Regions from separate parts of the Ralstonia flaminis genome, predicted to be linked through region 1. Evidence: riboswitches for the same ligand, from Rfam matches in the RefSeq annotation. Region 1 holds a riboswitch; the other holds the start of a gene.
The links. A riboswitch is a leader RNA that binds a small molecule or an ion and turns the genes downstream of it on or off. The one in region 1 is predicted to bind glycine.
Positions count from the first base shown of each region.

Region 2: linked by a shared signal. The riboswitch ahead of R2N11_RS23980 (D-amino acid dehydrogenase) and the one ahead of gcvT (glycine cleavage system aminomethyltransferase GcvT) in region 1 are both predicted to bind glycine.

Region 1 is NZ_CATZLL010000005.1:199,262-203,452, reverse strand. Features, by position in the region: gene R2N11_RS09765 (ESPR-type extended signal peptide-containing protein) at 1-997, shown strand, start outside; gene R2N11_RS09760 (hypothetical protein) at 1,231-1,557, shown strand; glycine riboswitch at 1,719-1,816, shown strand; glycine riboswitch at 1,830-1,960, shown strand; gene gcvT (glycine cleavage system aminomethyltransferase GcvT) at 2,088-3,215, shown strand; gene gcvH (glycine cleavage system protein GcvH) at 3,257-3,640, shown strand; gene gcvP (aminomethyl-transferring glycine dehydrogenase) at 3,705-4,191, shown strand, end outside.
Region 2 is NZ_CATZLL010000020.1:15,009-19,199, forward strand. Features, by position in the region: gene R2N11_RS23970 (HEAT repeat domain-containing protein) at 1-1,121, opposite strand, end outside; gene R2N11_RS23975 (hypothetical protein) at 1,129-1,551, opposite strand; glycine riboswitch at 1,718-1,812, shown strand; gene R2N11_RS23980 (D-amino acid dehydrogenase) at 1,958-3,211, shown strand; gene R2N11_RS23985 (porin) at 3,553-4,191, opposite strand, start outside.

The sequences.
Region 1 (4,191 bases):
GAATGTCGCTGCCGGCACCGATGACACCGATGCCGTGAACGTGCGCCAGCTCAAGGACGCAGGCCTGGTTGATGACCACGGTAACGTGGCCAATGCGGTGCTCTACGACGACGCCACCAAGACCAGCGTTACGTTCAACAATGGCGGTGCGGCGGTGCGGCTGCAGAATGTGGCGGATGGCATGGTAGCCACGGATGCCGTCAACCTCGGCCAGCTCAATACCGTCGCTGGTGCACTTGGCGGCGGCGCGTCGTTTAGCGGTGGTGTGTGGACTGCGCCGACGTATTCATTCCTTGATGGCTCGACACATAACAGCGTGGGCGATGCGCTCTCCAATCTGGACAATCGCCTGTTCTCGCTGGCTGATGGGGGGCGTGGCATTGGCCAAGATAACCCCAAGTTTGTCGGTACGGGTGCTGGCGGCAACGCTAGTGTGAAGGAAGATGCGTTGGCCTCGGGCAACTACGCCACGGCATCAGGTGCCAACGCGGTAGCCAGCGGCCAAGGCTCGACGGCAACCGGTGCGAACGCTGTGGCCAAGGCTGATAACAGCGTGGCCCTGGGCGCCAATTCGGTGGCCGATCGCGCGGGTACGGTGTCCGTCGGCTCACTCGGGAGTGAGCGCATCATTACCAATGTGATGGCTGGCACGCAAGACACCGATGCCGTCAACAAGGCTCAGCTCGATCGCGTAGACGCGAAGGTTGCCGACGTTCAGAGCAGCGTTGGCAATCTGCAGAGCCAAGTGGGCCAGTTGGATACCAAGGTGAACCGCCTGGGCGCCATGAACGCTGCCATGTCCACCATGGTGGCTAGCGCGGCCGGTCTTCAGACCGACAACCGCATGGCGGTCGGTACGGGTGTGTATCGCGGACAGGCTGCCTTGGCGATTGGTTACCAACGCAAGATTGGCTCGCGCGCCACAGTGACGATTGGCGGCTCCACCGCCGGCGGCTCTGAGTACAACGTTGGCGTGGGCGCCGGCTACGGCTGGTAAGTCACCTACGTCGTCATGTGAAGTGAAACGGGCGCGCGGCCTCAACCGCGCGCCCGCTTTTTTTTGAGGGTACAGCCTCACATGGCCGCCGCATTCGTTTGCGCCCCTCGTTTCGCTCGCGGCCGTTACACGGCTTACGCATGGTTACACGATGGCGGTAAGCTTGCGGCCCAAGCGGTTCGTTATAGACAGGACAGCGGCTGAATCCGTCAGCCGCCCACCGGAGGAAAATCATGAACCGCATCGTCAAAGTCCTGGCCGTGACGGCCGTCGCCCTGTCCGCTACCACCGGCGCCTTCGCACAAACGCAGTGGCAGAAGGATCACCCGCGTCGTGCTGAAGTCAACCACCGCCTGGCCAACCAGGACAAGCGCATCCACAACGAAGTGAAGGAAGGCGAAATCACCAAGGGCCAAGCCAAGGCCTTGCACAAGGAAGACCACCAGATCCGCCAGGAAGAGCGCGACATGGCCGCCCAGAATGGCGGTCATATCACCAAGCAAGAACAGCGCACCCTGAACCAGCAGGAAAATAAAGTCAGCCGCCAGATCGGCAACTGATCACGGTTTTCCAACGACCCGCACACCGGTCACACCCGGGGCAAGGCGAGACTGCCGATGCCCAAGGGGGTGGCCGTTGTCTTTGGGGCTTTCGTTTTCCCAGGGTGAATGCCCCCTCTCCTCCCCTAATTGACAATCCCAGCCCCCTTCCGTAAATTCCGCCCATCCATCCGGGAGAGCGTGCCCGCCGCACACGGCAAGGCGCCGCCGAAGGGGTAGCACCCGAAAACTCTCAGGCATCCAGGACCGGGTGGATCGGCCGGACATGCGTCTGACCGCACTCTGGAGAGCTGGCGCTGCACGACCACTGCAGGCGCCCACCGAAGGGGCTCACGAGCCGGCGCACACCGCTATGTGCACCGCGCCTCGCAATCTCTCAGGTACCAAGGACAGAGGGGCCATCTGCGCAGCTTGCATCTTCATGGCGTCACCATGAGGCATCAGGCTGCGCGGGTGGCCTTTTTGCTTTTCTGGTCCCGAATAACGCGCCGCGCCCGGCCACAGTGGCGGCGCTTCAGCCGAGAGATTCCATGACGCTCCAACACACGCCGCTCAATGCCATCCACCGCTCGCTGGGCGCCCGCATGGTCGACTTTGGCGGCTGGGACATGCCCGTCAACTACGGCTCCCAGATCGAAGAACACCACGCCGTGCGCCAAGACGCCGGTATCTTCGACGTCTCGCACATGTGCGTGGTCGACCTCACTGGCGCGCGCGTGCGCGATTTCCTGCGCGGGCTGCTCGCCAACAACGTCGACAAGCTGCAAACCCCGGGCAAGGCGCTCTACAGCTGCATGCTCAACCCCAAGGGCGGCGTGATCGACGACCTGATCGTCTACTTCTTCCGCGAAGACTGGTTCCGCCTGGTCGTGAACGCCGGCACCGCGCCGACGGATCTCGAATGGATCGTCGCTCAGAACGAAGCCGCCGGCACCGGCGTGACCATCACGCCGCGTCGCTCCGACAATAACGCTGGCGCCGAGCCGCTGGGCATCCTGGCCGTGCAGGGCCCAAACGCCCGCGCCAAGACCTACGCCGCGCTGCCCGGCACGCAGGCCGTGGGCGAGGCGCTCAAGCCGTTCAACGCGGGCTTCGTCACCGTGGATGGCGCGGGCGAAATCATGGTCGCCCGCACCGGCTACACCGGTGAAGACGGCTTCGAGCTGGTGGTGCCCGCCGCGCAGATCGCCGGCGTGTGGGAGCGCCTGCAGCAAGCCGGTGTACGCCCGGCGGGCCTGGGCGCGCGCGACACGCTGCGCCTGGAAGCCGGCATGAACCTCTACGGGCAGGACATGGACGAGCATGTCTCGCCGCTGGACGCGGGCCTGGCCTGGACGGTTGACCTGCAAAGCGAGCGCGACTTCACCGGCAAGGCTGCGCTGCAAGCCGGCGGCCAGCGTGAGCAGTTCGTCGGCCTGATCCTGCGCGACAAGGGCGGCGTGCTGCGCGCCCATCAGAAAGTCATCACGCCTGCCGGTGATGGAGAGATCACCAGCGGCACGTTCAGCCCGAGCCTGTCGCTGTCCATTGCACTGGCCCGCCTGCCCAAGGATGTGACCATCGGCTCCGACGTGCAGGTCGAGATCCGCGACCGCAAGTTGACCGCGTCTGTGGTTAAACTGCCGTTCGTGCGCAATGGCAAGGCGCTGGTCAGCTGAACCCGAATTCCCATCATCCCAATCTTCCGGAGAAACCTTTCATGAGCAATCTGCCCGCCGATCTGAAGTACACCGAGTCCCATGAGTGGGTCCGCGTTGAAGCCGACGGCACGCTGACCGTTGGCATTACCGACCATGCACAAGATGCACTCGGCGACATCGTGTTTGTGGAAGTGCAGGCAGTTAGCAAGGCCGTGTCCGCTGGCGATACGGTCGCTGTCGTTGAGTCGGTCAAAGCAGCGTCCGATATTTATGCACCGGTCTCGGGCGAAATCATCGAGGCGAATTCCGCTGTGTCCGATGCTCCCGAGTCGATCAACGGCGACGCTTATGGTGCTTGGCTGTTCAAGGTCAAGCCAACCAACATCGACGATGTGAGTGCCCTGCTGTCGGCTGACGATTACGCAAAATCGATCGGCGCGTAACGCCTCTTCAGCCGATGCGCCTGACCCGTGCATCGGCTTTTTGCCTGAATTTCGAGCCCTTGCCATGAACGCTCCGCACCCCGCTTCCTCGGCGCTTGCTGCCGAACGCCCCACCTTGGCTGACCTGGAGGCGCGCGACGCCTTCGCGCACCGCCACATCGGCCCGTCTGCCCAAGAGCAGGCCGCCATGCTCAGCACGCTGGGCTACGCCAGCCGTGCTGCGCTGATCGACGCCGTAATCCCGCCCGCCATCCGCCGCCAAGACGGCATGCCGCTGGGCGAATTCACGCAGCCGCTGACCGAAGAAGCCGCACTGGCCAAGCTGCGCGGCATCGCTGGGCAGAACCGCGTGGTCAAGAGCCTGATCGGCCAGGGCTATTACGGCACGCACACGCCGGGCGTGATCCTGCGCAACATCCTCGAGAACCCGGCCTGGTACACGGCCTACACGCCGTACCAGCCGGAAATCTCGCAGGGTCGCCTGGAAGCGATGCTGAACTTCCAGCAGATGGTGATCGACCTGACGGCGATGGATATCGCCAACGCATCGA
Region 2 (4,191 bases), on a different contig from region 1:
CGGATTTCCGCATCCGCGTCACCCAGCGCCGCGAGAAGGATCGGCAGCGCCGCTGCATCACCACTATCGCCAAGCGCCCACAGCGCTCCAACACGTACACGCTGCCCCAGCGCGGGTGTCTGGAATGCGGTGATGAGGTGTTGCGTGGCACGGGCGTCATGCTGCTCACCGAGCGAACTGACGGCGTAGTAGCGCACCTCTTCATCCGCCTCGTCAAACACGCGCGCCGCAATCGCGTCGACCGCCTGCGCATCGCGTTGCCAGCCCAGCGCGATGACAACTTCCAGCCGCACGCGTGGTTCAGGATCGTTGGCGACTGCCAGCAAGGCAGGCAGCACCTGCGGTGGCCCGAAGCGCAGGCCTTGGGCCGCCTGCCGGCGGACTTCCGGCACGGGGTCGGACAATGCGGCCAACAGCAGGTCGCGCAGCGTGGTGTCTTCCCTGTCGAGGCATTCGCACAGCGCATCCAACGCAGCGGCGCGCACGCTGCCGTCAAGGTCTGCCGTGGCGGCAAACAGATCCGCCATCGCATTGGCGGTATCGCATCTGGCGAGTGCCTGGATCGCCCAGATGCGCACGTCGACGTCGGTATCCAGATGCAGCCGTGCGCGCAATGCGGCAACCACAGGCGCGGATGACCACCGCCCCAGCACCTGCACCGCCTCGCGGCGCACCTCGGCGCTCGGATCCTTGAGGGCTTGGAGACATGCGGGCAGGTGCGCGTGCGCGACTGCCTCCGACTGCATGCCCAGGGTGAGCACGGCAGCGGCGCGGACGTCGGCTTCGGTGTCGTGCGTCAGTGCATGCAGCACGGCGGACTCGGCTTGCGGATGCTGCCTCAGGTCGTAATCTGCCAGCGCATGGATGGCGCTCGCGCGGAAGTAGGCATCGGTGTCGCGCGTGGTGGACACCAACGCAGGAACAAACGCATCGTCAACGCCCAGATCGGTGAGGCTGACGTTGGCACCGCGCCGCATGTCCGGTGCTTGCTGCCTGAGCGTGGCGATGAGCGCTTCGATCTCAACGCCGCTGCGCACATGAGCATCATTGATTGTGAGCGCCGATTCTCTGCGACCACCCAGCGCGGCTTTGATACGCGCGATCCACCGTGTCAAACGCATACGCAACTCAACGGTTTGCAAGCCGCGAAGCCTTGAGCGACAACGCCCACGCTACCGTACCCACAACGGCACCAAGCAAAAACGGATACGACCACAGATTCCCCGAGCCCCACTTGAGGAATGACCACGCCAGGCCCACCGTTGCCAAGACCAGGCTCCACTGCGCAGATCGCCCCATCATGTGCCGGACCACACCGCTGTAGAGCAGCAGGCACGCCAGCAACGAAACCAGCGCCGTCAGCAGCGACATCGCGCCCATGCGCACCATGTCCCAGTAGGCCGATGCGTACGTCGCCGTAAAGCCGGCCTGCAGCAGCGTTGCAATGGCAAGCGGTGCGCGCGTCGAATCGGTGCTCTGCTGTGTTGGTGTCGATTCCATCATCCCCTCGGCTGTCTTGGTGTTCTTGCGGGCGTTTCCACGTCGACCCACGGGCGAAAATGCGACGCCCAGATCGCCTGGGGGCGCAGCATAGCATTCAGCCAGTGAGCAGCCTCCGCAATCGCCCGGCTTGCCGAACGTCACAACCCGTGACACACTCCAGCCCGCTGCCTTCACCGGCAGCACGCAGGCGCGGCGGGCGCAAAACGCACCGCTGCAACACGCCGCAGGAGAGACCGGGTTGCAACGATGCCCGGCGCCGATGGAGCAACCACCCCGGAAACTCTCAGGCAAAAGGACTGTGGCGTCGACTGCGAATCTGGAGAGAGGCATGCACGCGCGTGCCCACCGAAGGGGAAGGCGCCAGCACTGCTGACGCCCAAGCTCTCAGGTCCCGAGACAGATGGGGTGAGCCGGCCGGATCGTCCGGTCATACCACCACTCCATAGGGACCGCCATGACGCACATCGTCATCGTCGGCGCCGGTATTTCCGGCGTCACCACCGCTTACACGCTCTCGCAACTCGGCTATCAGGTCACGGTGCTCGACCGGCATCTGTATCCGGCCATGGAAACCTCGTTTGCCAACGGCGGACAGCTTTCCGCCAGCAATGCCGAGGTCTGGAACAGCACCGGCACGCTGCTCAAAGGCATCAAATGGATGCTGCGCAACGATGCGCCGCTACTGCTCAACCCGAAGCCTTCATGGCACAAGTACTCGTGGATCGGCGAGTTCGTGGCGAGCATCGCCCATTACCGCCGCAACACCATCGAAACCACGCGCATGGCCATCGAGGCGCGCAAGCACCTGTTTGCAATGGCCGAGCGTGAGCAGATCGACTTCGACCTGCAGCGGCGCGGCATCCTGCACGTCTATCACGACAAGGCGAGCTTTACTGCCGCCGGCAAGGCCAACGCCCTGCTCGTTGCCGGTGGGCTTGAGCGCCACGCCGTGAGCCCCGAAGACATCGCCGCGATCGAGCCCACGCTGCGTGGCAACTACTACGGCGGCTACTTCACCGAATCCGACGCCACCGGCGACATCCACAAGTTCACGCGCGGTCTTGCGCAGGCATGCGAGAAACGCGGCGTGCGCTTCATGCAGGGCGTGAATGTGCGCGACGTGGAAACCACCGAGCGCGGCGTGCGCTTGTTGCTGCAGACCACACTCGATGATCGCCTCTCCACCAGTGAGGCCAACGTCGTACAGGAAATCACCGCCGATGCGCTGGTCGTCTGCGCAGGCGTCGGCAGCCGGCATGTCGCACAGATGGTCGGCGACCGCATCAACGTTTATCCGGTCAAGGGCTACTCGATCACCGTGCATCTGGACGACGAGGCCAGCGTACAGGGCGCACCATGGGTCAGTCTGCTGGATGAGAGCGCAAAGATCGTCACCAGCCGCCTGGGCGCGGGACGTTTCCGCGTGGCCGGCACGGCGGAGTTCAACGGCTACAACCGCGACATCCGCGCCGACCGCATCGAACCGCTGGTGGCCTGGACGCGCCGCAACTTTGCGATCGGCACCTCGCGCGTGGTGCCCTGGGCCGGCTTGCGCCCGATGATGCCGGACATGATGCCGCGCGTCGGACGCGGGCGGCATGCGCGCGTGTTCTACAACACGGGCCACGGGCACCTTGGCTGGACGCTCTCTGGCGCCACGGCCGCGATGATCGGTGACGTGATCGCACGCGATTGCCCGTTGCACTGATCGCACGACCTGCACTTCCCGCAAGCCTCTGTTCCCGAACTACGGTAGCGGCAGCGGCGGTGGATCGGGTGGCACGCCAACACTGGGTGCGAGATGGTCGCCTCCCAAGATCCACACCGCGGGCATGACCAATTACCCACTAGGGCACGAAGTCTGGCGCCAAGTGAAGGTTGCAACGCGAGGTGCAGAGCGCCGACGGCATGGGGGTCAAGTTTTGGTGCCGCGCGCCCACTGACCGGCCATCTCAGCAAGCGGTCGGACATTGTGAGGCAGACCGTGCAGCGAAGTCTCCGCATGCGCGGTCTCGACAATGCCGTGACCATCAGGTCAACAGGTATGACTCAGAACTTGTGGCGCACACCCAGCATCACGCCCAACCGTGAGTTGTTGCCGTAGGTATTGCCCGAGTTGTTGAACGCGGCCGCACTATTCAGCACAATCCAGGCACCTTGCAGGCGCGTGTAGTCCACTTCCGCATACACGTCGGTGCGCTTACTGAAGGCATAGTCGAGCATGCCGGCGGTGGTCAGGCGCTTGCCGCTGGCATCAAGATGCCGCATCCAGTCGTACTGCACCGTGCCGATCAAGCTCAACGCGCCGCCCAGGGGCACCTTCGCGCCCACATAGGCCGCCTGGTTCTTGTAGTCGGCCACATCCAGCCGGTTGTTCGTGTAGCCCAGGTACCAGGTGGCAATCGATGTATCGAGCCGGCCGCCAACGCCCCAGACCGTCTGCTTGCTGGCAAGCGCCGCCGGTACGGCGCCAAAGAATGCCGAAGACACATCGCGCGTGACCTGGTACACCGCGCCCACTTCGGCCGACCCCATGCTGTACACGATCGAGCCCGCGCCGGCCGAACTCTTGCTGAAACTGCCTGCGGCCTCGCCGAAGGTCCACGCGCCAGCCAACTGCAAGCCACCGAACGACTTGATGTACTTGACTGTGTTGTCATAGCGCAGACCGGTGTAGTTGCCGCCCTG